DNA from 3 places in the Exiguobacterium sp. s80 genome. Region 1 is predicted to be linked to each of the others. Evidence: riboswitches for the same ligand, from Rfam matches in the RefSeq annotation. Region 1 holds a riboswitch; each other region holds the start of a gene.

What was found. A riboswitch is a leader RNA that binds a small molecule or an ion and turns the genes downstream of it on or off. The one in region 1 is predicted to bind S-adenosylmethionine.
Region 2: it holds a riboswitch for S-adenosylmethionine, as region 1 does, so the genes downstream of both, KNP94_RS07745 (Na+/H+ antiporter NhaC family protein) here and KNP94_RS07070 (LLM class flavin-dependent oxidoreductase) in region 1, are expected to answer to the same signal.
Region 3: it holds a riboswitch for S-adenosylmethionine, as region 1 does, so the genes downstream of both, KNP94_RS11210 (2,3-diketo-5-methylthiopentyl-1-phosphate enolase) here and KNP94_RS07070 (LLM class flavin-dependent oxidoreductase) in region 1, are expected to answer to the same signal.

What each region holds. Positions count from the first base shown of each region.
Region 1 covers NZ_JACSMP010000002.1:103,946-114,169, reverse strand. Annotated here, with positions in the region: gene KNP94_RS07095 (hypothetical protein) at 1-1,066, opposite strand, end outside; gene KNP94_RS07090 (prohibitin family protein) at 1,322-2,188, opposite strand; gene KNP94_RS07085 (ABC-F family ATP-binding cassette domain-containing protein) at 2,483-4,105, shown strand; gene KNP94_RS07080 (SRPBCC family protein) at 4,235-4,693, opposite strand; gene KNP94_RS07075 (ATP-grasp domain-containing protein) at 4,798-5,745, opposite strand; gene KNP94_RS07070 (LLM class flavin-dependent oxidoreductase) at 5,742-6,800, opposite strand; SAM riboswitch class I at 6,873-6,977, opposite strand; gene KNP94_RS07065 (DUF975 family protein) at 7,168-7,842, opposite strand; gene KNP94_RS07060 (DUF2325 domain-containing protein) at 7,910-9,178, opposite strand; gene KNP94_RS07055 (DUF817 domain-containing protein) at 9,271-10,050, opposite strand; gene KNP94_RS07050 (YczE/YyaS/YitT family protein) at 10,209-10,224, shown strand, end outside.
Region 2 covers NZ_JACSMP010000002.1:243,656-253,879, reverse strand. Annotated here, with positions in the region: gene KNP94_RS07765 (YwpF family protein) at 25-516, shown strand; gene KNP94_RS07760 (histidine phosphatase family protein) at 520-1,095, opposite strand; gene KNP94_RS07755 (alpha/beta hydrolase) at 1,142-2,101, opposite strand; gene KNP94_RS07750 (metal ABC transporter solute-binding protein, Zn/Mn family) at 2,271-3,239, shown strand; SAM riboswitch class I at 3,319-3,422, shown strand; gene KNP94_RS07745 (Na+/H+ antiporter NhaC family protein) at 3,503-4,810, shown strand; gene KNP94_RS07740 (hypothetical protein) at 4,854-5,054, opposite strand; gene KNP94_RS07735 (aldo/keto reductase) at 5,213-6,025, shown strand; gene KNP94_RS07730 (hypothetical protein) at 6,083-6,544, opposite strand; gene KNP94_RS07725 (alanine/glycine:cation symporter family protein) at 6,713-8,158, opposite strand; gene KNP94_RS07720 (CoA-disulfide reductase) at 8,742-10,224, opposite strand, start outside.
Region 3 covers NZ_JACSMP010000006.1:12,233-22,456, forward strand. Annotated here, with positions in the region: gene KNP94_RS11185 (ABC transporter permease) at 1-45, opposite strand, end outside; gene KNP94_RS11190 (sugar ABC transporter ATP-binding protein) at 45-1,562, opposite strand; gene KNP94_RS11195 (sugar ABC transporter substrate-binding protein) at 1,559-2,638, opposite strand; gene mtnA (S-methyl-5-thioribose-1-phosphate isomerase) at 2,658-3,704, opposite strand; gene mtnK (S-methyl-5-thioribose kinase) at 3,701-4,870, opposite strand; SAM riboswitch class I at 4,947-5,049, opposite strand; SAM riboswitch class I at 5,254-5,355, shown strand; gene KNP94_RS11210 (2,3-diketo-5-methylthiopentyl-1-phosphate enolase) at 5,436-6,626, shown strand; gene KNP94_RS11215 (2-hydroxy-3-keto-5-methylthiopentenyl-1-phosphate phosphatase) at 6,623-7,282, shown strand; gene KNP94_RS11220 (methylthioribulose 1-phosphate dehydratase) at 7,279-7,899, shown strand; gene KNP94_RS11225 (1,2-dihydroxy-3-keto-5-methylthiopentene dioxygenase) at 7,915-8,454, shown strand; gene KNP94_RS11230 (arsinothricin resistance N-acetyltransferase ArsN1 family A) at 8,643-9,143, shown strand; gene KNP94_RS11235 (MBL fold metallo-hydrolase) at 9,217-9,972, shown strand; gene KNP94_RS11240 (pentapeptide repeat-containing protein) at 10,064-10,224, opposite strand, start outside.

The DNA.
Region 1 (10,224 bases):
ACACTGAATTTGTTCCGACCGGAAGTGGATTGACTTTGAAACTTAACGTAAAGATATCTTTTGATAAAAGTGAGAGTGCAAGCAAAGAACCGACTTTTGCATAAATTTGATTACCGTTTTGTTGAATCGAACTGGCCGGTACATTTGCAACCTTCGCGCCCAGCAATCCTGTATAGGAATAACTCAAACTGATTGTCCCTGCCTGAATCGATTGCATCACTTCCTGTGGGAGTTGAAAAATCACGTATTTGCTTCCTAATCCTAAACTCAAAACGGATTGCATATCCGCAGTCAACGTAATTTTCCTTTGCGCTGCTTCATAGGCGGCGGTCAGGTTGACCGATCCTACCAACGCGACATCGAGTGCTCCTCTTTGTTCTGCTTTTTCCGCTCCTTCGTCGACAGGTATTTCCTTATCCTCTAATGCAGGATTTTGTGACTTTGATGCAGTTGATGATTCATCCTCGGATTCTAGTGATTCTTTCTCTTCAGGTACTTGAGGATCTAGTGTCAGGGGTATGTCAGTCTCGGGTGTTGGGGACTCTTCCTCTTCTGGTGCTTGAAGTTCTGGTGTCGGGGGTATCTCAGTCTCGGGTGTTGGGGACTCTTCCTCTTCTGGTGCTTGAGGTTCTGGTGTCAGGGGTATTTCACTCTCGGGTGTTGGGGACTCTTCCTCTTCTGGTGCTTGAGGTTCTGGTGTCAGGGGTATTTCACTCTCGGGTGTTGAAGATGCTTCCGGTGACGCAGGCTCTGCGTGATCAAGTTCGTCGTTTTCTGGTGGCACGACCGCTTGATCCTCACCTTTTGCCCTATCGTCTTCTTCCTTTTTTGCTTCTTCGTTGGATTCATTTTCTGCTTCATTCAAGGTGTTTTCACAATAATCGACTACATCGATTGCATTTTGGTCAGGTGGCGGTTGTGCTTCGAGAATGCTTACACATTCTTTTAACGTCGGATTACCTTTAATCGTAATCGAAGTTGCATTCGCTAAAGCGTGTGTGCCTGACAAGAAAATAATAAGCACTAATATTGTTGGGATAGATTGGATTGGAGATTTTTTTATCAACCACTACCTCCCCCTCCTAACGACCGATTACGATTAACTCATTCACGACTTACTTCAACAATTACCTTATAAACACTAAAATAAACCAATTATTTTACAATTTAAAAGATGTATCTTTCTTATTTTTTTCCTGAAATATGTTTATATGCTTGATATAACTCATTTATTCTCTCGTATCACTTTATCAAAATTATAATTTACTGTTTAAAATCTTCAAAAAAATACACCTTCCCATCGGAAGGTGTATTCCATTACTTATTCCTTCTCTGTTTCCTGATCCGGAAGCGGCAACTGCACCATGCTGCCCGATCCACTCACAAGTGGTGACTTTCCGTCCCACTTCTTGACAGCTTCATATTGAATCATTTCGGCAGTCAACGTTTTTTGAAGTTCCTTCTGTGCTTTCGCCAAACCTTGCGCTTCAATCAAACGCGCATCTGCTTCCCCTTGTGCCTCGACACGAAGTCGTTCTGCTTCAGCTTTGGCAATCGCGAGATCCGTTTTCTTCTTATCTAGCTCTTGTGAAGCTTTAACACGAGAATCGATGGCTTCTTGTGTTTTTTCATCTGGTTTCGGAGCACCGAGTGCAACGTCCTCAATGATGAAACCGATTTTTTTAACGTCTTCTGCAAATTGCGTTTGGATGCTCGTTGAAACATTTCCTGACTCTTCACCGAACAATTCGAGTACCGTTACTTTCGAAATTTGCTCTCGTGACGCATCATATAAACGTTGTTTCAAATAGCCATCTGCGATTTCATCGATATCGATCGGTCCGAACTTATTGAATACTTTCGTGACTTGATCGGGAGAGACTGCAAAACTGTACGTAAAGTCGACAACAATGTTCTTCCCGTCTTTTGTCGCGAGTGTCATATTGTCGAGCGACTTCGTTTGTGTCCGAATCGGATACTCCGTCACACGTGTGATCGGTGAAACGACGTGCCACCCTTGCGAAAGTGTTTCGTCCTGGACACCGCTTGACGGTTTGTAGACGACACCGACTTGCCCCGGTTCAATCTGTTCGACGATGAACGGTGTCATGGCAAGGAGTGCAACGACGATGACACCGGCGATGATCATCGCTGGGTTAATTCTTTTCTTTGGTTTGATTTCTCTCATTATGAGTCCCCTTTGTCAATTTTGTCTTGGATATATTTATACAGTTCGATTCCTAACAAGGCGATGAGTGCGAAAAACAGTAAGGTAAACAATGTTGCCATGATTTCTCATCCCTCCTTCATCCTGCCTCTTTAACTTATACGGTTGATTTCAGAAAATGTTTCATGACCATGGTTGCTTATTTTTAGAATCTGTCTTAACATGTAAAGAACTTTGTCCTTGAAACGAGCCGTATCATTTTGTGGTACACTCGTAACAGCACATCACACACTAGAAACGAGGGTTCATCTCTATATGATTACAGTACAAAACGTCGGCCTCCGCTTTGCGGACCGCAAATTATTCGAAGACGTCAACATCAAGTTCACACCAGGTAACTGTTACGGTCTGATTGGTGCGAACGGCGCCGGTAAATCGACTTTCCTCAAAATTCTTGCAGGAGACATCGAAGCACAACAAGGCGATGTCATCATCACACCGGGTGAGCGTCTTGGCGTACTCCGTCAGAACCACTATGAATATGAAGAGTTCCAAGTCATCGAAACCGTCATGATGGGACACAAACGTCTGTATGAAGTCATGAAAGAAAAAGATGCAATTTATATGAAAGAAAACTTCTCGGATGAAGACGGCATGCGTGCCGCTGAACTCGAAGGAGAATTCGCAGAAATGAATGGTTGGGAAGCTGAGTCTGAAGCTGCGATGCTCCTTCAAGGTCTCGGAATCAAAGAAAGCCTGCACACAAAAACAATGGCTGAATTAACAGGTGGAGAAAAAGTTAAAGTCTTGCTCGCGCAAGCGTTGTTCGGTAAGCCGGATATTCTGTTACTCGATGAGCCGACCAATGGTCTTGATTTGAAAGCCGTCAAATGGCTCGAAGAATTCCTGATCGGGTTTGAGAACACGGTCATCGTTATTTCCCACGACCGTCACTTCCTCAACAACGTCTGTACGCACATGGCCGATCTCGACTACGGGAAAATTCAACTCTATATCGGGAACTATGATTTCTGGTATGAGTCAAGCCAACTCGCTTCACGGATGGCTGGCGACCAAAACAAGAAAAAAGAAGAAAAAATTAAAGAACTTCAAGCCTTCATCGCGCGTTTCAGCTCGAATGCTTCAAAAGCGAAACAAGCGACGTCACGGAAGAAGTTGCTCGATAAAATCACACTTGACGACATCCGTCCGTCATCACGCCGCTATCCGTTCGTCGGTTTCTCACCGGAACGTGAAATCGGAAACGATTTGTTGACGGTTGAAGGTCTCTCGAAGACAATCGATGGCGTCAAAGTCCTCGACAACGTCCGTTTCTCATTAAATAAAACAGACAAAGTGGCATTCATCAGCCAAAGCGATATCGCCATCACAACACTGTTTAAAATTTTAATGGGTGAAATGGAAGCAGACAGCGGGACATTCAAATGGGGTGTTACGACGTCACAATCGTACTTGCCAAAAGACAACTCGGAGTTCTTCGAAGGGTCTGACAAAACGATTCTCGATTGGTTGCGCCAATACTCACCAGCTGATGAAAGTGACACATTCCTCCGTGGTTTCCTCGGTCGGATGCTCTTCTCCGGAGAAGAAGTCATGAAAAAAGCGTCAGTCCTCTCTGGGGGAGAAAAAGTCCGTTGTATGTTATCGAAAGCGATGCTCAGTGGTTCAAACGTCCTCGTCCTTGACGATCCGACGAATCACTTAGACCTCGAATCAATCACAGCACTCAACGATGGCTTGATTGCTTACAAAGGTGCGATGCTCTTCAGCTCGCATGACCATCAGTTCGTCGAAACAATTGCGAACCGGATCATCGAACTCACACCAAACGGAATCGTCGATAAAGAAACGACGTACGATGAGTACCTCAACAACGATTCAATCCAACAACAATTGACTGCGTTATACGCACATTGATTTGTCGACTGTCCTCGTTAATCGGGGGCAGTTTTTTGTAAATACGTTTATATTTTTTTGTTAAGTATCATCTTCCTTACTTAAAAAGGTACGCCTATTCTCGCAGTAATCGAGAGTAAGCGTACCTTTTTATTCTTGGATTTGCTTCACTTCTTTTTCGAGCCGCTCGAGAAATCCTTTGACGATTTTCTCGTTTTCACGTTCTCCGCCTAACGATAAGAGACTGCGACCGACGAAGTTGACGCCTTCATTTTTCCCCGTGTAAATCAAACGGCAGCTCGTCGCATCGATTCGCTTCAGCGCAAACGACATCTCAAGGCGAAACATCTTCGCTAACGTAAAACCAATCGTATTTTGTTTATAGTCCGGTTCATTCGTATAAGCGAGATCGGTCACGATGTAGGTTTCAAGACGATTCCCTTGCATGTAGGTTTGCCGGTACGTCGATCCGACGACGCCCGGCTTACGTTCAATCACCTCATGCTGGACGACACCCGGAATGAGTCGTTGCAGTCGATCGTGATCAAACAGATGCCACGCCTGTTCAATTGGAATCGCAAGTACTTTTTCTTCACGCCACGTCACCATGACACCACCTCCTTTTAGTTTAAAAATACCCTGATGTCCGTCGTTCTAACGCTCGACTCCGGCACAATCAGGGTATTTTTCTTACTTCAAGTGGTTTTTGATGTTCACTTCACGGTTTGACGTTCTAACGCATGACCAAGGAATGTTGCGAGTTCCAGCATCCCGAACTTCCCAGCTGCCGCTTCAGCGTCCGAATTGTAATTCGTATTCGTATTGACGTCGTACGTATAAATCGTCCCGTCTGCATCCTTGATGAACTCAATCCCGGCGACCGCGATTTTATTTTCTTGCAGGAACGCTTCATACTGGGCGATGATCGGGTCATCGAACCCGTCGACAATTTGGAATTTCATCGGTGTCTCTGCCGCCTCTTCTCCGACCGGGCAGAACAAATCATCGATGACACAAGCATCCGCGGGGCAGAGCTCGAATCCTTCCGACGTATCGACACGGACCGCATAGACGAACTTACCACCGACGAATTCACAACGCGTAATGTAGGGTTCAGGTGCTTGAATGTACTCTTGAATCAACGTGATGCCGTCGACCGGCTCATCGAATGTCGGTCCGTCAAGATACGTCTCGAGTGCTTCAATCGAGTGGAACAATTGAACGCCGAGTCCTTTACCGGCACGATTGTGTTTCGTGATGAACGACGATACTCCGATGTTTTGAGCGGCTTGGACGATTTGATCACGTCCGACGGCTGCCGTCGTTTTCGGAACACGGATACCTGCTTTTCGTAAGGCGGTGTATTGGTTGACCTTACTGACCTCGAGTCGTAACGCACGGGTTCCGTTGAAAACGGTCCGGTCATGTTCTTCGAGCCAAGCGAGGACCCCTTCCGTCAATTCTGGTGCATAGCGGTGCCCGCGCGTATGGGACGAGGCACTCATCCGGCTGTAAAAAACGCCTTCCGGTGGTGTTTCATCGAGTGGGACGACCCCTTCGTTGAGGTGCCACTGTTCATACGGTAAGTTGAGTTCCTCGAGTCGCTTGATTAAATGATCCGTCCATTCCTGATTTTCGTGTAAGATATGAATTTTCGTCATTTTAGTTGACCTACCTTTCGTTTCGCTTCGACGCGTGGCATGACCTCGCGGGCAAAGCGTTCCATTTCTTCGAGTTGCGGAGAAAATTGAAGCAAGAGCAATGTCACGCCGACTGCTTCAAATTCAAGAATCCGTTCTGCGATTTGATCCGGCGTCCCAATCAAGTTCGGACGCAGTCCCCGGTTTGAGACGGAGTAATCATTTCGTTTGACCTGTTGTTCGAGTTGCGATTTACTGACGAAGTCGTCATACCCGGCATATCCGGCACCGTCTTCTTTAACGTTCGTAATCCGGTGCCATTCTTCGAGCGCTGCTTCTTCCGTCTCGCGACAGATGATGTAGGCCGCCAGTCCGAAACTCGCAAGCGGCTGCTTCCCGGTCGCCGCGCGGCGGGTTTTCATATCCGTAATTTTCGTCGCGACTTCATCGACCGTTCCTCCATGCATGACATAGGCATCACAGTGATTGACGATCGTCTGTTTCCCCGTCTCACTCTCACCACCAGCGTAGAGCTTGATTCCGGGACGCTGAACGGGTTTCGGGTGAAGCTCTGCCCGTTCCAGCTGATAGTAGTCCCCATCAAAACTATAGGGTGATGCGTCCGTCCATAATCCTTTCATGACCGTCACGAATTCTTCCGTCCGGGCATATCGTTCGTCATGGGCTGTAAATATCCCATTGTACTGACGGGCTTCTTCCTCCCACCAGGCCGAGACGACGTTGAGCGTGAAGCGTCCATTACTCAGCTGATCGATGTTCGCCGCCATCTTTGCTGTCGTCGCCGGATTATGAAAACCGGGCCGGACGGCTGTCATGATTTCCAACCGTTCCGTTGTCGCCGCGATGGCCGCTGCCGTCGTCCACGCCTCAAGACTCGGTTCGGCTATTCCTTTAATGTCGTTTAAGTTCAATTCTGCAATCAATGTCGTAGAAAAGCCAACCCGTTCTGCCGTCTGTGCGACTTGTTTCGCATAATCGAATGTCGCTGGCATTTGTTCATCCTCGACGTTTCGTAACCAACCCCCGAAGATTGGTAACCAAAATCCGTATTCCATCCCCTGTGCCCCCTTTTTGCATAAAAAATCGCTCTTTTCGTTTAGAAAAGAGCGACGAATGTCTACTGTCGGCTCTTATCTTCAAAGGAATAAATTCCTCTTGGAAGTAGCACCTTCCGCTCATGCGGGGTTGCTGAAGTGTCGTCGGGCCAGTCCCTCGACTTCTCGTGATAAGAATAATTGAAATTAGCGTACATCTTTTAGCAGAGTAAAGCAACCTTTAAACCTTCTTTTCCTATCGGAATTAAAAAACATTTGGAAAATCACTCTGTTTCTTGATACTTCTTTGTCTAGAAGCTAAAAACAGGAATTGCACATCGGTTTAAGATGGCAATCCCTGCTTTGTATGGTGCTGTTCAAAATCAATTCATTCTGGTGATACGAACGGTGAGTCGTTGTGATTTGCATCCATCATGGCTGTCCGGTGACCAGTCGTCGAAACTTCTTCCCCACGCACGCGATCGTAGAACTTCGCGATTGTGACGCTGAAGTACGGGCCAATCCAGAGGAAACCGATTCCGATCGTAACAATTCCGAGCAAGAACCAACCGATGAACGAAAGGACGAGGAAAAACGCCTCTTTTTTATGTCCATCCATCATTTGGCGTGAACGCGTAATGGCATCAAGGATGCCAATCGATGGTTCGTCCCGAATGATGTAATACGTCAACATGTAAGAGAATGACTTAATGATTCCTGGAATGATGAAAAGTAAGAACCATAGCCCTAAGAAAAAGGTTTGGACGATTGACACTCCAATGGCTTTCAAGAACATTTTGTACGGCTCAAACAAATCGGCGACTTTCGTCTGCTCGTCTCGGGCGACAGATAGGGTGAGCCATGACCATCCCATTGCAACCGGTAAGGTCAACACCGTCAAGAGCATACCAATCAAGTCGATAAATTGGAAATCCTCTTCGGGTGAGGACGCAAATCCGTTCGGAACGCCTTGAATGATTAAGAACAACAACATCATTAATGCCATGAAGCCCCATCGTCCCTGCAACGACTCGCGCGCTGCTAATTTTAATTGTTTTGACATCGAAAGATCCTCCTCAAAAATAAGTGCTACCTTTCTTTACGGTTTATTTTTGAGGAGGTTTCACTTTTTAACGCTCGTCTTTTAGTAAACGTTGGACCATTGCTTTTTCAAGTTGTTGCTGGCACGCCGTATACAAAGAGCGTCGTCCATCGAGTCGTTCAATCGCAAACGGAATATCGTGCTTTTTTGCTTGCACGAGAACATGTGCCGCTGCTGCGTGAGAAACCCGACTTTTGACGACGACGATCGCGTCCGTCTTTTTCGCGAGACAGGCGATTTTTTTCGCGGCTTGGGCGTCACCGCCAAGATGGATTAATTCGACTCCCGTCTCCGCAAAGAAGTCGCGGTAGACGGCGCGCTGTTGCTCATTACCGACGATGACGAGACGCATGCCGTCGTAGGAAGCAAAATCGAGTGCCGTTTTATCGACGAATTCGATTGGTTGACCTGGTAATGTCGTCGTATCGAGACGTTCGAGTTGCTGGACTTTCTTTTCCCGGAGGCGCCGCTCTTTTTTGACTTTCTTCGCCTTCGGTTTCCGTTGCATCATCTTGTCGTAGCGTCCTGTTTTCGCCTGTTTGTTTGCAGGTGACGCAGTGGCGGACTCGGGCGAACCACTCGATACGTCGCGTGCCGGTAATTCCGTCATGGTCGGTACTTCGTAATGAAATGCGTGTTTCCAGACAATCGTCAATGTCTCCGGATGACCTTTCCACATGACGAGGTCGACGAGTTGACCTGCTTTCAGTTGGAAGAACCGCATGTCTTCGAGTGGTGTCGTGTAATAGAACGGTTTTCCCGTCTCATCTTGCAGTGGACCGTCAATCGTCGCTTCGATGATGCCATGGTTCTTGACGATACACTTTTCAAAAACGATTCGCTCTGCAAGTGGTTTTACTTGATCCGTCGCGACGACGGCTAAGATTTCAAGCGACGTCCGGCGCTCATCTTGATGTAGGACTTGGACACGGACTTCCATCCCATGCTCCAGGTTCCAGTCACGGATTTCTGTTTCTGAGACATGACTGTTTGGCCATTCCCGTAACGAGCCGCCCTTTAATTGCCGTTCGAACGTATAGGAATACCGTTGTTCGACAGTCCGTTCAACTTCTTCCTTCCGTTCCTGGATCATTTTGATCGGGAGGCTAGATGGTGTTTCCGGACATTCTACTAGTTTCGTCGTTGTTTGACGTGGCGCGTAGTACTGCGACAGCTGGACCCATTCATCGATTCCGTTGATTTCTTCAAGTAACAAACCCCAGTCGTCTGCTGTCTCGACGATGTTCAGTTTGCTTGTAACTAACGCCTTCGCTCGTTCGATTACGTGATGCATCATGTTAAAAACCCCTTTGCTATTTTTTCCAACTATAGCAAGGTCAAGATGCTTCACCCGTGTAAAAAAACAACCGGGTATTTTTTTATTACGGGTTACGATTTAACTTCGACTGCGGAGTCGCCACTTCGGTATTTTTCGACGACGACAATCAAGACGGTAATGATGACGAGTAAGAACCAAGACGATAATTTGCCAAAATCGACAAGTGCCCACCCCTCTTGCTGATGCGGATAGACCCAGCCCTTAAAAAAGGTGACGATGTTTTCCGCCAGCCAAATGAACCAGGCAATTAGTAAAAATGATAAGACAAGCGGGAGACGGTAAATCGTATCCTCTAGTCGGAAGTAGACCCACGATTTAAAGAAGACGACGATGACGAGTCCCATCAAGAACCACCGTAAATCGAGCATCCAGTGGTGCGTAAAAAAGTTTAAGTAAATCAAACTCCCGACAGCAAGTGCGAGGGTCGGACGTGGAAAGGACGTAAACCGAAGATCAAGTCGCCGAAACGCCTGACAGATGTAACTCGCGACACTGGCATACATGAAACCTGCGTAGAGCGGAACACCAAACACTTTCGAAACAGCGTCTTCCGGATAACTCCACGAGCCGACGTGGACTTTAAACAGCTCAAGTCCTAATCCGATGACGTGAAAAATAAGAATCAGCTTGAACTCTTCTTTCGTTTCATAACGAGTCACGAGTAAGGCGACTTGGACGAACAGACACCACAGTAACAGGATGTCATAACGGGCAATCGGTTCACTCGGCAAATAACGTGATAAGGCGAGTGCAGCAAAGATGGCTACTGGAAAGATACAACAGAGCGCTTCAAGATATGTAAAACGGATGAGATGGCGGATCAATCGCATCGACGTCCCTCCTCTTCTTTCTTTAAGTATACGAGACGTTCGCCGTACCTCCCTCCTTCTCAAGTTGGACATTCGACAATTTGTTGCTTCTGCTTTAGTCCACGAACGTGATACAGTTAACGAATACGTATCTTATTGAATCGAGGTGACACGCAACGATGTTCAAACGTTTCC
Region 2 (10,224 bases), 140 kb from region 1:
GAACAACAAAAGGAGGAGTTCTTTTTGAAAACCTTTAAATTGTGTACATTACGTATTCTCATGGATGAATCAGGGCGAGATACGACAATCCCCGTTCAGATTAAAGATGGGCTGACGGTGAGTACCGACCAAACCGCCCAGTGGGTCGCTGAAATCGTCGTCACCGACACCGATCAACCGATTTTGAAAGAACTGTTCGAGAAAAAGCTGCGCGCTTTGATTGAAATCACGATTTCACGGCCGGACAATGACCCCGCCGCCATGATCGTCACGCCTTATGAAAGTACGCAATTGAGCGAAGGCGTCTCTTATCTCTTTACCGGTAAGATGGTCATGATGAAAAATGATTTATCCGAATCGATTTTGCGTGAAGTCGTCGAAGACAACTTTACTGGCGAAGAGCTGATTCAAGAATATAAAGACCGACGCTCTAAACGTGGTGCTCATATCACGAGCATCGCGAAAGAAACGTTTAAACAGTACTTACAAGAACATCCGGCAACCGTCGAAGGATGATGTTCAAATTGTGATATGGTCCGCTACATTAATCCGCTCAATCTCATAACGGTCGGAAAAACGAATGTAATTCGCACATGCATTTTTTAACGGCGTCCGGTAACTGAATGTCTCATCAATCGAGGAGAGTGCCGCTTTAATCGTATGCGAATGGCAGACGACTAAGAGGCGTTTTCCTCGATATTTTTCTGTCAGTTCTTCAACCGCACTGAAGACACGCTGTTGAATTTCCGCTTCCGTTTCAAGCCCCGGGACGCGCTCTGCATCATTTGCCTGCACTGCTTCGTAAATTCCGGCGACCGGTTCACCGGAAGCCGTTCCAAATTCGCGCTCGACAAGCCGTTCATCCGTTTCCGTCAAGCTTAGACCGATCGATTGACCAATGATTTCAGCAGTTTCGACAGCTCGCGATAGCGGACTTGAAATCAAGACGTCCCACTGTTCTTCTGCCAGGTAGGCAGCACTGAGAGCCGCCTGTTTTCTACCGGTCTCGTTAAGCGGTATATCTTCACGTCCTTGAATCCGCTCGTTTAAGTTCCAGTCCGTTTGACCGTGTCGTACTAAACAAATTTCCGTCATATTGCAGTCTCCTTCTAAAGAAATATGACTGATTGTATCATGTTTCCTAATGAAGCGCCTCTCGTTTCGGTAAGACAAGCACTTGACAACTGAAGGCTTCGATTCGTTCGAGCAAACGTTCAATTTTGAGTGGATTTTCAGTTTGGGCAAAGCTCGCCAGCGAATGTGTGCCATTCGGGAAAGAGAATAATCGAACATCCGCCCCGACATCCGCCCCCTTCTCAACAAAGTGGAGTGCTTGAGCAAACGGGACAATCGGATCCTTTTTTCCGTGCAGCAACATGATCGGCGGCGAGTCGGAACTTAAATGTGTCGCCGGGGAGACACGCATCATCAACTGTCGCCATTCTTCACGTCCACCCCCATAAAACTTGATATGGGCAATCCAGGTTTGAATGAATTTAAACAACAGAAAATTCGTCGGCGGATACAAGGCGATGACTCCACTGATTAAAGGAAGATGCGCCTCCGCCTGTTCGCCGATAAATTCAGTCGGGGCAAGCGCCGTCGTCAACATTAGGGCTCCACCTGCTGAATCACCCCATAAAAGCATGCGACCGCGCGCGATGCGTAATTCATCCGCTTGTTGATTTAAAAAACATAAGGCATCTCGAACATCTTCCAGGTTGTCCGGAAAGTAGCTGCCATCCTCAAATAAACGATAGTCGATGCTGCAAACGGCAATCCCGAGTTCTAAAAACCGGTCGATGATTGGAGCAAAACTAAACACATCATCACGGTTTCCACGAACGAATGCGCCGCCATGAGCATAAATCGCGACCGGAAACGGCCCTTCTCCCGGCGGATAATAAATATCTAACGTCAAGTCCTGCTGATTGACCGTCTTGTATAAAAGATTTCGTGGTGCTAATTGCTTTTCGGTAAGCGGCAAGACCGGCTCCGTCCATCTGAGTAAGGCTCCATAATTATTCCAAATACTCGCACCAGCAGCAGCCGTCGTCAAAATAGCGGCGCCACCCATCAACCATGCTGTTTCACGTTTCACCTCATCACCTCCAAGGCTCATTCCGATTTCACTTCTACTCTTCTCTTACCCGATTTATTTTGAACTAGAACTTCACAACATTCCGACTTGACGCTTTAATTTCCGTCGGATATAGTTAGAAAGTCCAAATCGGAACAATTACGTTTTAATTATCTTGGAGGGTTCATATATGAAAAAAATCATTCCAGCGTTAACCATCGCGACAGTAACTGCCAGTCTGCTCGCCGCATGCGGCTCATCGACTTCAAATTCAGACGAAGACGGTAAATTGCAAATTTATACGTCGACGTTCGCCACGGCAGCCATCGCCAAAGAAATCGGCGGAAAGGACGTCCAGGTCGAATTAATCGTTCCCCCTGGCGCCGACCCGCATTCGTATGAGCCGACTCCGAAGCAACTGACGACGATTGCGAAAGGCGATCTATTTTTACTTACCGGCACAACCCTTGAGCCGTACTCTGAAAAGATTAAGGAAAGTTTAGCCGGTAATTCCATTCGTTTTGTCGAGACAAGTAAAAATATCGACTTACTCGAAGCTTCCGCTTCGCTTCATACGCACGAAGAAGACGCACACGATGACCATGATGATCACGAGGCTGAAGAAGAGTCGCACGATCATGGACAATACGATCCGCATGTTTGGCTCGACCCGAACAACGCCAAGAAAATGGCTGACTCGATTACGACCGCGTTAGCAAAGGAAGCACCTGACCGGAAGGAAACGTTTGATAAAAACCTCGCACTCTTTAACAAACAAGCAGATGAACTCGACCAAAATTTACAAAAAGCTGTTGACTCCGGTTCGAAAAAGGAGCTTCTCGTCACGCATGCCGCATACGGGTACTTGGCGGAACGTTACGGTTTCACGCAACTGCCGATTGCCGGTATTTCACCGTCTGACGAACCGTCCCAAAAACAGCTGGCTGCCATCGTCAAGGAAGCAGAGATGCATGACTTAAACTATATCGCCTTCGAAGAGACGGTGTCGCCAAAGGTCGCCCGTGTCATCCAAAAAGAAATCGGTGCCGAATCGATTACGATTCATAACCTCGAGTCCGTCGCAAAAGATCAACAAGATCAATCGTACTTTGATTTGATGAACGAAAACGTGACGACGCTCAAACAAGCACTGCAGTAAGGTACAGTTGACAAGCATTAAAAGATACGTTAGGGTAATAAACGTGTTTTAAACAACGACTAAACAACTAAATGACTTCTTTTTATCGCGAGAAACGGAGGGACTGGCCCAATGATGTTTCGGCAGCGGACGATTGATTCGTACTGTGCCAAATCCAGCAAGCTATGGCTTGAGAGATAAGAAGAGCGTCTTTTTCAGTAAAGACCTCCTTCTTTCTTGCGAAGGGGTCTTTTTTTGTATGCTGAAGAAATGGAGTGATTCACATGAACGAAACGGTTACGCCGAACAAATGGGCGTTGTTCCCCTTGTTCGTTTTCCTTGTATTATTCATCGGTGCAGGAATCTTCTATAACGACTTTTACAAATTCCCCATCTTGATTGCAGCTTTAATCGCCTTGATTTTTGCTGCTGCGACATCTAAGGGAGACATCAACCAGACCGTCGAGCGGATTGCCCGCGGTGCCGGAAATCCGGACATCATGATCATGGTCTTCATCTTTTTACTCGCTGGCACATTTTCTGGAACAGCGAATGCAATCGGAGCCATTGATGCGACCGTCAACGCTGCACTCAGTTTCCTACCCCAGTCTCTTTTAATGAGTGGATTGTTCATCATTGCCGCTTTCATCTCGATGGCGATGGGAACTTCGACCGGCACAATCGCTGCCCTTGCACCGATCGCACTCGGGATTCATGACGCGACGGGTGTCAATGTCGCACTCGCCGCTGCTGCCGTCGTCGGTGGAGCAATGTTCGGTGATAACTTATCGTTTATCTCAGATACGACAATCGCCGCTGTCCGGACACAAAAAACGAACATGCGTGATAAATTCAGAACGAACTTTTTAATCGTCTTGCCTGCTGCCGTCATCACTGTCATCTTACTCGCTTTCGTGTCAGGTTCCGGAGATGTCGTCGAAGCGAAAGCATTTGAATTTTATAAGCTGATTCCGTATCTTTCCGTCATCGCGCTCGCACTCTTTGGTGTCAACGTCATTCTCGTCTTACTCGGCGGGACGTTATTGACAGGCATCATCGGAATGATCGACGGTAGTTTCGGAGTAAGTGGGTTTGTCCTCGCGATGTCTGACGGATTGATGGGGATGGCAGAAATCTCAATCTTGACGTTGCTGATGGGTGGACTCGTCAGCCTGATCACCTATAACGGTGGAATTGCTTATCTCAAAGAAACGCTGACACGAAAGATTTCGAAACGCCGGGGAGCTGAGTTCAGTATGGCTGCCCTCGTCAGTGCAACGAATCTCGCAACAGCAAATAATACGATTTCGATTCTTGTCGCCGGTCCGCTCGCTGCTGAAATCGCGGATACGTATGACATCGACCGGAAGAAGTCAGCCAGTATCCTCGACCTCTTTTCCTGTGGTGTTCAAGGAATCATCCCGTACGGAGCGCAACTTTTGATTGCCGCTGAATTGACGAAAACGGCGTCACCCGAACTGATTCCTTATTTGTTCTATCCATTTTTACTGTTCGTTTGTGGATCACTGGCAATCTTCTTCGGCTTCCCACGCCGGAAGAGTGATGCCGCACAGAAAAACAACATGTCGTAAAACAAACACCCCCCGTCGCTTCGTCTGCGACGGGGGGTTCACTTTATTTCTGTTTTTCTTGACGATTCAAAATGAAATAGGCAATCGCCGGAAGCGGAAATTGAACGAGTCCTGCTCCCCCCCATACCCATGGGTTGCGTCCTGTCTTGCGGGCACCAAGAAAGAGGAACGTGGCTTGAGCACCTAATAGTGCTGCGATGCTTGTCCAGACTCCTTTTGGTACTTTTTTAATCGATTTCACCATGATATTACACCTCTCTTCGTTTATGCATCAGTAGACTTTCTTCTCTTTCCCATTCTATATTCCCTGCTTATGAGCATCAAAACAGATGTTCCGCTAAGTTCATGCTAAACTGAACAGGCAAATCCATATTCTAGTTTCATTGAAGGAGGAGTATATACATGCAATACGCAAAACTTTCAAATGGTATCACGATTCCACAGATCGGGTTCGGTGTCTGGCAAGTCGATGAAGAGACGGAAGCACCGGCTGCCGTCGCAGAAGCACTTCGCGTCGGTTACCGTCATATCGATACGGCTGCCGTCTACAAAAACGAACGTGGTGTCGCAAAAGGAATCAAAGAAAGCGGCGTGAAACGTGAAGAACTCTTCTTGACGTCTAAAGTTTGGAACGATGACATTCGTGCCGGACGGACGAAAGAGGCTTTCGCTGAGTCACTTGAGCGACTAGAAACCGATTATCTCGATCTTTATCTCATTCACTGGCCGGTCGAAGGTTATGTCGAAGCATGGAAAGCCATGGTCGAACTTTACGAAGCAGGTAAAATCAAGGCGATTGGTGTATCGAACTTTAAAGAACATCATCTCGATACACTTGCTGAAGAAGGACTCATGACGCCGATGATCAACCAAGTCGAGCTTCATCCACAACTTCCACAGCATGAATTGCATGAGTACTTGCAAGATCACAGCATTCAAGTCGAAGCATGGAGCCCACTCATGCAAGGTAAGTTCCTTGAAATCAATGATTTCAAAGAGATTGCTGAAAAACATGGTAAGAGCCCATCACAAGTCGTTCTACGTTGGCACCTCGATAACGGAATCGTTGCGCTTCCGAAATCAGTCACACCAGAACGGATTGCTGAAAACTTCGATGTGTTTGATTTCCAACTCGATGCAGACGACCTCGAACAAATCGATCGTCTCGCGACAGAAGTCCGCCTCGGACCGGACCCTGACGAAATTGACTTTTAATCCACTGACCGATACACGAAAGACTGCTGACGGGACCTATCCCGTAGCAGTCTTTTTTTAAGCGTAATAAATAAGAATCGTCTCTTCTGTCGTTTCAGCCTTGCTGAAGTATGCGCGTAAATCAGCAAACTGTTCCCACACGTCGTCGAATTCTCCATGTTGCCCCGCTTCATCATAAATCGTCTCAAGTGACCGACGATCAAAATTTCGCATGACTTCTGCTGAGATGATGATTAACGGAAGAGGGAGAATCCCGACAATTGCTGCTTGTGTTTCGTTGACAATCAACTCTTCACCGACAATCGCTCGACCTAAGTTGTAATGGGTCTCTTGATCGATATAGATATCGATTTGATTCATCAAGTGATAGAGGGCTGCCGTGTCTTCCAGAGCAAATAGCTGTTCATAATCCGGCTGCGTCTCATGGATAAAAAGAATCCAGTCCATGATGATATGCGGGTCGTCACCAAACGAATCCCAAACGGCATCCGCGACACGAACGTAATGTACGTTTTCCATCCTCCCTCTCCTTTCTTCGTTTCTTTAATAGCTATTCCCATTTTTTCGATGCTTTAGTAATTTTTTTAGAATCTGCGTACTAAAAAGCAACGAAAAAAAACGCTCTCACCTTCTGATAGCACGTTGTCTACATGCAAAAAGAACCAGCAAAATGCCGGTTCTTTTTGATTAAATCGCTTTTTCTTTTGATTCGTCCGTTTCCCACGCCTCAAGAGATTCTTTACCTGGTAAGTTCGGAATCGAATTCGCATAAAAGCGCGGATCTTTTCCGGCTTTTCGTTGTTCGAGGTAATCATCAAGTGCGAGTTTCGCGATTTTAGATAAGCGGAAAATCGCATACAAGTTGACGACTGCCATCAAGCCCATGAAAATATCAGCAAGCGCCCAGACAAGACCTGCCGTCTGTACGACTGAACCGAAGACAATCATCCCGAGTACGATGACACGGTAAGCCATCATCAGTGTTTTATTGTCATTAATGAAGCTGATGTTCGATTCACCGTAATAATAGTTTCCGATGATTGAACTAAATGCGAACAAGAAGATCGCAAGTGCCATGAACGTCGTCGCAAACACTCCGACCTGAGTCGAGAGTGCGTTTTGCGCGAGTTCGATCCCGGCAACTGCTTTTCCGTTCGCGTCTTTCGTCGCGACATCACTGACGAGGATGATCATCGCTGTTGACGAACAAATGAGTAACGTATCAACAAATACACCGAATGATTGAATCAAACCTTGCTTGACGGGGTGTGACACTTCAGCCGTCGCAGCAGCATTCGGAGCAGAACCCATACCGGCTTCATTCGAGAACAGACCACGACGAATTCCGTTAAGAACTGCAGCACCAATTGCTCCGCCAGCAAGCGTCTTGAACTCTAAAAGTCCCTCTTGGAAAATCAAGCCGAAGACGTTCGGCAACAATTCAAGATTCGTAATCATAATGAAGAGGGCGATTAAAATGTATCCGCCCGCCATGATCGGAACAAGAAATGCAGAGACCGTTGCAATACTACGTACTCCACCGAAAATCACGAGTGATGTTAATAAAACGAGTGCAATCGTGATCCACATCTTATCGATGCCATACTGACTTTGAAGTGACAATGAAATCGTATTCGATTGAACCGAGTTAAAGACAAACCCGAACGAGATTGTAATCAAGATACTGAAGACGATTCCGAGCCACCGTTGGCCAAGCGCTTTTTCCATGTAGTAGGCAGGGCCCCCACGCCATGCCTTCTCATCACGGACTTTATAAATTTGAGCAAGTGTACTTTCGACGAATGCTGACGCTGAACCGATCAAGGCAATCAGCCACATCCAAAAGACGGCACCGGGTCCACCTAGTGCGATGGCTGTCGCAACACCGGCAATGTTCCCGGTCCCGACACGTGCAGCCGTACTGATCGCGAACGCTTGGAATGGTGAGACGCCATCCTTTCCTTTATCTGTTCCCTGGAACAGTAACCGTAACATTTCAGGTAACATCCGGAATTGGACGAATCCCATGCGAATCGTAAAATAAATGCCTAAGCCAACAAGTAAGATGATCAGGACGCTCGACCATAATACATCACTAATATTCGTTACGATATCCATCAGTTGTTTCTCCATACAGGCTCCCCCACTTCTCTCTTATGTAACATTTCTTCACATGTGTTCTATAATACGAAAGTTTTTTTGAAAAATCAAATACAGTTGTATCAGTCAACTTCTGATTACGAGGCATTTCTATCCATTTCCTCACATTAGATGTGAGGTTTTTCGTTTACGAACAAAAAAAGAACGGCCTCACTCAAAAGGAGGGACGGCTACCAATTAAACGGAATCAGGACTTTTTCATGCGTGTCCCAAATACACACTAAGCCATCGTGAAAAAGAAGCATTTACATCGAAATGGCCGATGATTCCGTGGAAGTGGAATCATCGGCCATTCGATTAACGGAGGACGGAAACGTTTATCCTCAACTCCTATGGGAAAAGGAAACGTGATTCGCGTTTCCGTCAGGAAGAGGTAAGACCCGGCATGACCGCATGAAATGCGGGCTGCCGCGGCTTACCTTCCGCCCAAGGAAAGTGAGGATGGCGGAAACGTCCGTCACAAGGATGGATGTTCATCTGAATTAGTCACCCCCTCCATCTTTAGACAAACACTTAGAGCCCCTCCACTTTTCGCGGAAGGGCTCTTTTCGATTCTTTAGATGAATAGATTTAAGTTGGCATCGTCTGTCGCACCAAGATAACTTGCGACCCCACCATAATCGATATCATCTAACAATTCTTCTTTTTTAATCCCCATGATGTCCATCGACATCGTACACGCAATCATCCGGACGCCTGCTGCTTGCGCTTTTGCCATCATCGTCTCTAGCGCATCGACTTGTTTGTCCTTCATGACTTTTTTCATCATTTTTTGACCGGCGCCTGCCATGTTCATGTTGGATAATGGAAGATCACCGGCATGTTTCGGCATCATCATCCCCATCATGCGTTCCATCGGTGCTTTGTCGACGGCTGGTGCATCCGGCTTACGAATGACATTCAGTCCCCAGAACGTGAAGAACATCGTGACTTGTTTGCCCATCGCTTGTGCACCTTGTGCGATGACGAATGACGCAAGTGCTTTATCAAGATCACCACTGAAGACGACCATCGTCGCGTCATCTGCTTTTGCGACAGGTGCCGTTGTCACGTGTTGCTCCGTTTGTCCTTGCCCTTTTTCAAGTAAAACTTCGACAATTCCCTGATTCATTTCTGCCGTATGGACGGTATGTCCGAGCTTTGTTGCCCATGCCTGGACGTCCGGTAAGAAACCAGGATCCGATGCTTTAATGAAGACTTGGTCTCCGTCCTGCAGTTGATCAATCTTTGTTTTTAATTCAACGATTGGTCCCGGGCACTGTAATCCACATGTATCGAGCAGCGTGATTTGCTCTGCTTTCACGGCTTGTTTCGGCTCACTTTTAATCGTCGTCACTGCTGTTTCCTCCCGTGCTTGGTTTCGCGCTTCTTGATCGCGATTGACCGTCGCCCATGTTTTATATCCGCCGCTCAAGTTCTTCACGTCGAAGCCGTTTTGTTTAAGGAGCTGACTCGCGACATATCCCCGTAATCCGACTTGGCATGTCACGTAGATTGGCTGATCCTTCGGTAGCTCGTCGAGTGACGTGCGAAGCGTCGGTAATGAGATATTGACCGAGCCCGGAATCGAACCGAGTTCATTTTCAGACGGTTCACGGACATCGAGTAACAATCCGCCGGCTGCGACGATTTGATCAATTTCATGCCAATGGACGTTTTCGCTGTCCCCTAACACGATATTCGAAGCGATGTATCCTGCCATGTTGACGGGATCTTTCGCCGAGCTATACGGTGGTGCGTATGATAATTCAAGGTCTGGCAAGTCGAGGACCGTTAATCCACCTTTGATTGCCGTCGCTAAGACATCAATCCGTTTTTCGACACCCGTCATCCCAATCGCTTGCGCGCCGTAAATCGTTCCGTCAATCGGATCAAACAAGAGTTTCATTGAGATTGGACTGGCACCCGGATAATAACCGGCGTGCGAACCCGGATGGAGATGAACCGCTTCATAGCGGCGACCAGACTGTTTCAACCGTTTTTCGTTATTTCCGGTCGAAGCGACCGTCATATCGAATACTTTTGCGACGGCTGTACCG
Region 3 (10,224 bases), on a different contig from region 1:
GTTTGGTTTTGATTCCGTCGTTGGTTCGTGAAGTACCTCGTTCATCAAGTCATCCCCCCTGTCGCATACAGCAGTAATTGGTCTTCCGTCGTCTCCGACGTATTCGTCTCGAACACGATTTTCCCGTCATACATGACATAAATCCGGTCTGTCACCGCCAGCAATTCATCGAATTCACTGGACGCATACAGAATCGCTTTTTGCTGTCCGGCCAGTTGATCGATCACGTCGAAGATTTCCCGTTTCGCCCCGACGTCGACACCTTTTGTCGGTTCGTCGAGCAGCAGGACCGCAGCATCGGCGAGGAGCCATTTGCCGATCGCGACCTTCTGCTGGTTCCCGCCGGATAAGCCTTCCACGCGTTGCGTTTCATCCGTTGATTTGATCGCCAATCGTTTGATGATAGCGTTGGCGGCAGTCCGTTCCTTTCCGGTTTGGACCCAACCGAACCGATTGACGAATTGTCTGAGACTTGCCGCGGTCATGTTTTGATAAATCGGATCCGTGACAAGGATGCCTTCTTTCCGGCGTTCTTCCGGGACCAGACCAATCCCGTGTCTGACTGCCTCGTGCGGCGACCGGATAGTCGCCGGTTCGCCGGCTATCCGAATCTGTCCCGCCACAGTCGGAGTCACTCCGAAAATCGTCTTACAGAGCTCGGTTTTTCCCGCTCCAACAAGTCCGGCAATTCCAATCACTTCACCTGCATGAACCGTCAATGACAGCTGATTGAGTTCACCCGGGACCATCACTTGATTGAGCTCGAGCAACGCTTGCCCGACGGTTCGGGTTTGCCGGTCCGTCTGTTGCAAACGTCTTCCGAGCATCTGTTCAACGATTGTCTCTTTCGTTTGCCCGGCTAATGCTTGGCGGGCGACAAGTTTTCCGTCACGCATGACGGAAATCGACTCACAGATTTCAAATAATTCCTGAAGGCGGTGTGAGATGAAAATCACGCCCAATTGTTCGCGTGTCGCGAGTTCCCTGATGATGCGAAACAAACGTTCCGTCTCCCGTTGACTGAGCGGCGCCGTCGGTTCATCCAGGATTAAAAAACGGCTGTCTTGAACGAGTGCCCGGGCAATCAAGACCAACTGTTTGTGGGCAAGGCGCAGTTCACTGACCCGTTGCCGGACATCAATCGAAGACTGGAGTTTCCCGAGCGCCTCCCGTGCAATCTGTTCCAACCGGCGTTGCCGGATGACCCCTTTGAGCTGTCCGTTCGTCAACAAATCGAGGCAAATGTTTTCCGCGACCGTCAAGTATGAAATCAATGCCGTATCGACTTCTTGGTAGACGATTTCAATTCCCGCCCGTTTCGCGGCACGCGGCGAATCGATCGTCAACGGCACACCTTCAAACGAAATCGTCCCGTCATACGCCGCATGCGCTCCCGCCAATACTTTCATCAGCGTCGACTTACCGGCGCCGTTCGCTCCGACGAGCGCATGAATTTCCCCGCGGCGGACGGAAAAGTCAACAGCATCAAGCGCTTTGACACCGGGGAATTCAATTGAAATCCCACGCATCTCGAGCCGGTTCGTCGCGTCCAGATGCGTCATTTCGCAGCATTCGCTTTCCGCAGTTTTTCCATCCACGGTTCATTGAATTTCTCAGATGTGCTCCAGCCCTTGATGATTGTATCGAGATTGTACATCGTCGTATCGGCTTTGAGCGCCTTTTGCTCGACTAATTTAGCGTCCAGATCAAAGCTGCCCGGTGTTTTTTCGCCGGCCAGTTTTTTCGCCAGCAGGCGCATGTCCGTCTGTCCGATCAAATGCGGATCAACGGCACTCGTCGACACCCAGTTGCTGCCATTCTCACGCATCAGGTTGATGTCCTGATTCGAGACATCGATTGAAATCAACGGGATTTCCTGACGTTTGTTGTCTTTTAAGGATTTATAGGCGCCTTTTGCGACTTCATCCCACGCTCCCCAGACGGCATCGATGCTTCCTTTCGGATATTTCGCGAGAATCGCGTTCATCTTCGTCGCGATATCGCCCTGGACATCCTGGAAATTCGTCGGTCCGACCGTTTCAAGCGTCTTGATTTTGCCGTCCGCTTCATACGTCTTATAGATTTCCTGACGGCGGTCAAGCGGTGCAAACCCCGGACCGAACCACAATTTGATGACCCGGACCGGCTTGTCGTCTTTCACTTTCGTCACTTCATCGAGTGAAAGTTCTGCCAGTTTGTGATCATCCTGGAACGTCTCCGTGATGCCTGTTAACGTCTGGTCCTTTTTCTTCGTCACCGTATCAAACGTCACGACCTGAATCCCTTTGTCGATCGCCGGTTTAATCATGTCGTAGGAATAATCTTCTTTTCCGTGCGAGATGATCAGTCCGTCATAATCCTGCTGAACGGCTTGCGCCACCAGTTCCTTGAACTTGACGTCATTGCCTTCGGAAATGAACGTGTTGACCTTAAACCCAAGCGACTCCCCTTCCGAACGGGCACCGTCTAAAAATTGTTTCGTATGATCATCGGACGCCAGATTGCGGATGACGGCAATCTTGATGTCGCCTTGGACACTTTCCGGCACACCGCTGATTTTTTTCGTCGGTGTCGCTTCACTATTGGCGCAAGCAGCCAGCAAGACCGCCGGTGCGAGTAAGAATGCTAATTTTTTCATCTCGATCTCTCCTGTCTGTTTAGATGACCTGTTGTCCAATCGCCTGTTCGATCGTTTCCACGCTCGGCCGTTCAATGACGCCGAGTTCCGTGATGATCGCCGTGATGAGCTCGTGCGGTGTCACGTCAAATGCCGGATTAAAGACCTTTGTTCCGGCTGGTGCCGTTACTTTCCCCGCCAGTTGTGTCACTTCACTAGCATCGCGTTCTTCAATTTCAATCTCGTCACCTGATAAACTCGTCACATCAAACGTCGACAGCGGTGCCGCGACATAAAACGGAATCCCGAAGGCACGTGCGAGTAACGCCAGCTGGAACGTCCCGATTTTATTGGCCGTATCCCCGTTACGGGTGATCCGGTCCGCGCCGACGATGATGGCGGTGATCTGCTTTTCCTTGATCGTATGCGCGACCATATTGTCCGTGATCAAGGTGACGTCAATCCCTGCCCGTTGCAGCTCCCATGTCGTCAAACGTGCCCCCTGCAACAAAGGCCGGGTTTCCGACGCATAGACGGATAACGGAATGCCTTGTTCTTTCGAGAGATAAAACGGGGCCAGTGCCGTCCCGTACGCCGCTGTCGCAATCGATCCGGCATTACAAATCGTCAACACCCGGTCTCCCGCTTGAAACAGCTCCAACGCATGCACACCGATTTGCCGTGACGTCTTGGCATCGGCTTCATAAAGGGCAAGTGCTTTTTGTTCCAGACGTTTCGGCAGTTCCTCGAGCGTTGTGCTCGAAAGGATAAGCTGATTGAGCGCATCGAGTACGTTCCGCAAATTGACGGCGGTCGGCCGGGTCGCCAGTAACTCCGCCGATACCGTCAACAGTTTTTGTTTGACCTCGTCAAGCGATCCCGTCGTCCGGAACGCTTCCTGCACGAGGACGAATCCACCGAACAGACTGATTGCCGGCGCCCCCCGGACACGAAGTTGTTTAATCGCCTCAACCGCTTGCGCCAAATCATGAATGACTTCGTACCGTTCTTCTTGCGGGAGACGGGTCTGATCAAGGATCTTTAAGCACGCCCGCTCATAGATGACACTACGGATAAACTCGCTCATCGGCTCAATTCCTCCGTCACGTCAAAATTCCGGAGATCGGTAAACGTCTTACATTCGCCGCGCCGTTTAATCAATGCCGTCCCGAGGCGTAACGCATGACGTTTCCGTTCAAGGCGCGTCGTAGCATCCGGAATTTGTTCCAAATCAGCGACCGGTGCCAAACCAATCGTCCGCCGGATCAGTTCACAACCGGCGAAACCGAGCGCGTCTTGGAGAATTGTACTGAGGACATCATCGACAAGCCCGGGTACCGTCCGGAAAGGTTCGACGGCTTCCCGTTCCCAAAGTGCCGTGAACGTCGAAGCAAACGTCAGCCAGAACGTATCGATATCCTTCACCCGCGTCTCCCGCAACTCAGCATAGTTCGGATACGCCGCAAAGCAGAGGTGGGCAATGAACTGACCGACATCAAACCCGAACGGTCCGTAAAAAGCGAACTCCGGATCGATGATTTTCGTTTCGCCCGCCGAAGCAAAAATGCTTCCTGTATGTAAATCCCCGTGTAATAAAGCTTCCCCTTTCGTGATGAACAACGTTTCGAGCTTCGCCACTTCCCGCTTCAGTTTTTCGTCCTGCCAGAGCTGCTGTACGTCTGTTTCCAAGCCGCTCTCGATGTTGTTTGTTTCCGCGTCGTAAAACGGATCCGTAAAGATTAACTTTTCCGTGATGTCGCATAAATCCGGGTTGTAATAGTCACGTGCGACCTGCTTTTTTCCGACTGGACCGAGCGCAAAATCTGACGTGAAAAATAACGTCCGCGCCAAGTAAGAACCGACATGTTCTGCAAGGAGCGGATACGTTTCGCCGGCGAGCAATCCCGTCCGAACGATTTGCAGGTGCGACAAGTCCTCCATCACCGTATACGCTTCTTCATGACTGGCATGAAAGACCCGTGGAACGAATGGCGTCGCGTATTTTGCGAATTCCTTCAGTGCCAACTGTTCGATCCAGGCCCGCTCGAGTGACAAGGGCCAGCTTTCCCCGACGACTTTTGCATAAGGTAATGCCTGCTTCAAGATCAAACGTTCTTTCCCTGCCTGAATCCGAAAGACTAAGTTCAAGTTGCCGTCGCCGATTTCTTCTGCCGTCGCTTCTTCCTGTCCGATGAGTCCGAGTTCCCGGACACGTTTAATGGCGTCTTGTTCTGTAAATGCTTGATATGCCATCTTGCTTCCCCCTTCATTTCTACACAAAAAAACGCCGCTTTTCGTCATAGAAAAGAGGCGCGGGGTATCATCCGTCCTCTTATCTCTCAGACGAATGTCTGTTGGATGTAGCACCGTGCCGGATGGTCGGTTGCTGCGGCGTCTTCGGGCCAATTCCCTCTGCCAACTCACGATAAGAGTCATATGTGGTTGTTGTGTTCGATGTTGATTCGAATATTACGCCCGTCTTAAATCATCTGTCAATTCCAATTTTTAGTGAAAAACCATTTAAAAGACCGCCATCTATAGAAGCGGATTTCAAAAAAAATAAATTTTCAAAAAATTATTTGACATCACGTCCATCTCATGTAAAAATTGCAATTAGATTTCACAATTTCATCCAATTCTTATCAAGAGCAGACGGAGGGACGAGCCCTATGATGTCGCAGCAACCGACCAGTTGGCACGGTGCTAATTCTTGCAGCTAACACGCTGACAGATAAGAGTCCACGCGCAATTTTTCATGGTCTCTTGTCATTGACGAGGGACCATTTTTGTATTTTTTAACAAGGGAGAGACGACGATCATGGCGTACATTACCGCAACTTACCAACTCGGCGTGACCGATCAGTTACCAAAACGGGCAGAGCAAATCGCCCTCGGTCTGACGGTCGGCTCATGGACCGATTTGAATCACTTGGAACAACAACAGCTTGAATCCTTTAAAGGACAAGTCGTCCATACGGAAGAACACGACGGAAAAGGGTATGTCACGATCCGTTATCCGGAACACAACGTCTCACGAGACTTTTCGGCGATTTTGACGACCGTCTTCGGCAAGCTGTCACTCGACGGTCAAATCAAACTGACGGATCTTCAGCTTCCCGCTTCATTCACACCGGATTTCCCCGGTGCTAAATTCGGCATCGAGGGCGTCCGCCAATTGATCCAAGTCCATGATCGCCCCCTGTTGATGAGCATCTTCAAAGGCGTCATCGGACGGGATCTCGTTTTTTTACGGGAACAACTGGAAGCCCAGCTCGCCGGCGGGATTGATCTCGTCAAGGATGACGAAATCTTATACGACAATCCGCTGACACCGGCACTCGACCGGGCGCGGATTGGACGGGAAGTCCTCGATGCACACTATGAACGGACCGGTAAACGGGCCCTTTATGCGATTACATTGAGTGGTCCGGTCTTCCGCTTGAAAGAGCAGGCGAAACGACTGGTCGAAGCCGGAGCGACAGCCCTCCTGCTCAACACGTTTACATACGGGCTTGATGTCTTGCGGGAACTGGCAGCCGATCCGGAAATCCCGGTCCCGATCTTTAATCATCCGGCGTTGAGCGGTGCCTTGATCGCCAGTCCCGAGTACGGGATTGCCGCCCCGGTCCTGCTCGGAACGTTGCCGCGGATTGCCGGTGCCGACTTGACACTGTTCCCGTCGCCGTACGGGAATGTCGCCCTCGCCAAAGACTTGGCCCGCGGGATTGCCGTCGAAGCGACCCGAATCGGTGAGACCAAAACAATTCTCCCGGTCCCGTCCGCCGGAATCCACCCGGGTCTCGTCGCCCAGCTTGTTCGTGATTTCGGCGTCGATTCCGTCATCAATGCCGGAGGCGGTGTCCACGGTCATCCGCAAGGTGCTGCGGCCGGAGTCATCGCTTTCCGCCAGGCACTGGGCGCAGCACTGGCCGGCGAATCACTGACAAGTGCCGCCCACCGGCACGAGGAATTACGTGTCGCTCTCGATGCTTGGGGGATCACGAAATGACGATCCGGATTTTATGTGACTTTGACGGAACAGTAACGGAGCACGATAATATCATCGCCTTGATGCAGGAGTTCGCTCCGCCGGAAAAATTTAAACCGTTAAAACAAGGTGTGCTCGACCGGTCGCTCTCGATTCAATCCGGCGTCGGACAGATGTTTCAGCTGCTTCCGTCCAGTCAAAAACAGGACTACATTGATTTCTTGATGACACAGGCAGTCATTCGTCCCGGCTTCGACACCTTACTCGCTTTTGCCAAATCAAACGAGATTGATTTTTCCATCGTCAGCGGCGGGATCGACTTTTTTGTCCAGCCGATTCTTGCGGATGTACTGACGGACGAAGCGATTTATTGCAACGGTAGTGACTTCAGCCAGGAGACGGTTCGAATCGAATGGCCGCATGCCTGCGACTCAGCCTGTACAAATCAATGCGGCTGTTGCAAAACCTCGATCGCCCGGAAGTTGAAGCAGAACGGTGACACGATCATCGCGATCGGCGACTCCGTAACAGATTTTGAACTAGCTAAGCAGGCGGACCACGTTTATGCACGGGATTATCTGATCACGCTATGTGAACAACACGGCATCCCGTATACGCCGTTTGGAAACTTTCATGACATATTGAATCATCTGCAGACAAAGGTGGTGTACACATGACCTTCTTAAAACGATATGAAGAATTACGTGCCGTCAAACAGGAACTTGCAGCACGCGACTGGTTCCCCGGCACAAGCGGCAATCTCGCCATCCGGACAGCCGATCAACCGACTGAATTTCTCGTGACGGCAAGCGGGAAGGACAAACGGCAGGATACACCGGACGACTTCGTCCATGTCGACGCGTCCGGTCAACTGATCGGCGAACAGACAGGTCGTCCCTCTGCCGAAACATTGCTCCACGTCGAGGTCTTCAACCGAACGACTGCCGGGTGTTCCCTTCACGTCCATACGATTGACAATAATGTCATTTCGGAACTGTACGGCGATCAAGGCGAGATTCGGTTTGCCGGTCAGGAAATCATCAAGGCACTCGGCCGTTGGGAAGAAGATGCGGAAGTCCGTGTGCCGATTATCCCGAACCACGCCGACATTCCGACGCTTGCCGCTGCCTTTGCAGCACATGTACATGCCGAGAGCGGTGCCGTCCTGATTCGCAATCACGGCATCACCGTCTGGGCACCGACTGCCTTTGAAGCGAAAAAACAGTTGGAAGCATTCGAGTTTTTGTTCAGTTACACCTTAAAACTACAAACGTGCCGACAGGCAATTCATTAAAAGGAGGAATTTACAATGGCAACAGTACTTTTCCAACAGACAAACGAACGGTATACGGATCAAAATGAGGTCTCTTCATTCCTTGCCTCACGCGGCGTCTTATATGAACAATGGGACGTCTCGAAGTTACCGGGCGACCTCGTCGAGAACTTTACATTAACGGATGACGACAAACAGACGATCTTAACGACATTCGCGGACGAGATTAAAGATGTTTCGGAACGTCGCGGTTACCAGACGGCTGACATCATCGCACTGTCGGATACGACACCGAATCTCGATGAATTACTCGTCAACTTCCAAAAAGAACACCATCATACCGATGACGAGGTCCGCTTCATCGTCAGCGGCCATGGCGTGTTTGCGATTAAAGACGAGGAGGTCGGCTATTACAACATCGAGCTCAATCCCGGTGATTTGATTTCCGTTCCCGTCAACACGCGCCACTACTTCACGCTCCAGGAAGACCGGAAAGTGGTGGCGATCCGAATCTTCGTCACGACGGACGGCTGGGTGCCGATTTACGAGCGGGACGCCCTGTCTTCAGCAAACTAATTCAGTCCGGTCCGGCCCAAGTCTTCTAGCAATAGAGGACCTGGGCTTTTTTTGTACGGAAACGTCGTCTGACAAACATGTTTGAGGAAAGCGCGTGTCCGGGAGCATTTCCTATTCTAGAAACATGCCGTTTGTTTCGTCCATCTCCGATATAATGAAGAAAAGGACACAAAAAGGAGCTGACGTGTATGATGATTCGTCTCGTTCAAGAAACCGACTTACCGGATGTGCTCGCCATATATAATGAAGGAATCGAAGACCGGATCGCGACGCTCGAGACGGATACGAAAGATCTCGCCTTCATGCAGCAATGGTTCAGTGAACGCTCCGAGCGACATGCCGGTTACGTTGCCTATGAAGGGGCAAAGATTCTTGGCTTCATTTCGCTCGATGCCTACAATCCGCGTCCCGTCTATCAGTCCGTCGGCGAACTGTCCGTCTACATCACACGGACCCACCGCGGACAAGGAATCGGAAAACGACTACTCGACATCATCGAAGAACATGCAATCATTCACGGCATGCATAAGCTGATTCTCTTTACGTTCCCCTTCAACCGGATCGGACAAAAACTCTACATCAAAGCCGGATTCCGAATCGTCGGTACCTTTAAAGAACAAGGAATGTTAAACGGGTATTACGTCGATGTCCTGGCCATGGAAAAAATTCTCCCTAAACCGGACCAATGATGTTTTGGATTAAAGGTTCGGCAAGTCGGGAATATGAGACGAGGAAGATTCGTACAAGAAAGGAAGATTGCCTGTGAACATCCAGCAAATTCGAAATGCGACACTCGTCTTGACCTATGCCAACCAAGTTTTTTTAATTGATCCTTTTCTCGGTGAAAAGGGTTCGCTTCCTCCGTTCGACCATACACCGAACACCCACCGCAACCCCCTTGTCGACTTACCGGTCGATGTCTCGACCTTACTCGACCCGGATGCCGTCTTCGTGACACATCTTCACGCCGATCATTTCGATGAGGCCGCAAAACAATTGTTACCGAAGACGGTTCCGCTCTATGCTCAAAACGCGACGGACGCCTCTGTCATTAAAGAGGGCGGTTTCACCGACGTTCAGCCGTTCGACCAGGGTGTGACACTCCGTGATGTCAAAGTTTTCCGCACGAACGGTCAACACGGCGTCGGCGAAATCGGAAAACGGATGGGACACGTATCCGGTCTCGTCTTTACACATCCCGATGAGCCGACGCTCTATATCGCCGGTGATACGATTTGGTGTGACGACGTCGATTCTGCGATTGATACCTATGCACCGGACGTCATCGTCGTCAATAGTGGTGCCGCCCAGTTCCAGACCGGTGAACCGATCACGATGTCGGAACGTGATTTATTAGCGGTCCACGCGGCAGCGGCTGAAGCGACGATCATCGTCTCGCATCTCGAAGCTGTCAATCACTGCCTGCTCCGCCGCGATATGATCGCTGACTTTTTAGCAGCAAATCATCTCTCCGCTCACTTTTTGATTCCGGACGACGGCGAGACGCTCTCCTTTTAAGTCTCTCCTTCGAGAGTCGTACGAATACAAAAAAACCGGACGTTTTCCGTTTCCCTAAAAGGAAGAGGAACAGCGTCCGGTTTTTTCATGTTCATTCTTGCGGAATGACAAGACCGAGTAATCGGGCAAATGCGATTGCTTGTCCTTCCGTCACGATCGCCCCTGTCAAAAAGCGTGGATCAATCGTAATCCCCGAGACGTCCGCTTGTCGCAAATCGAGTCCTTTTAACGGAGTTTCAACCCACTGGCTTT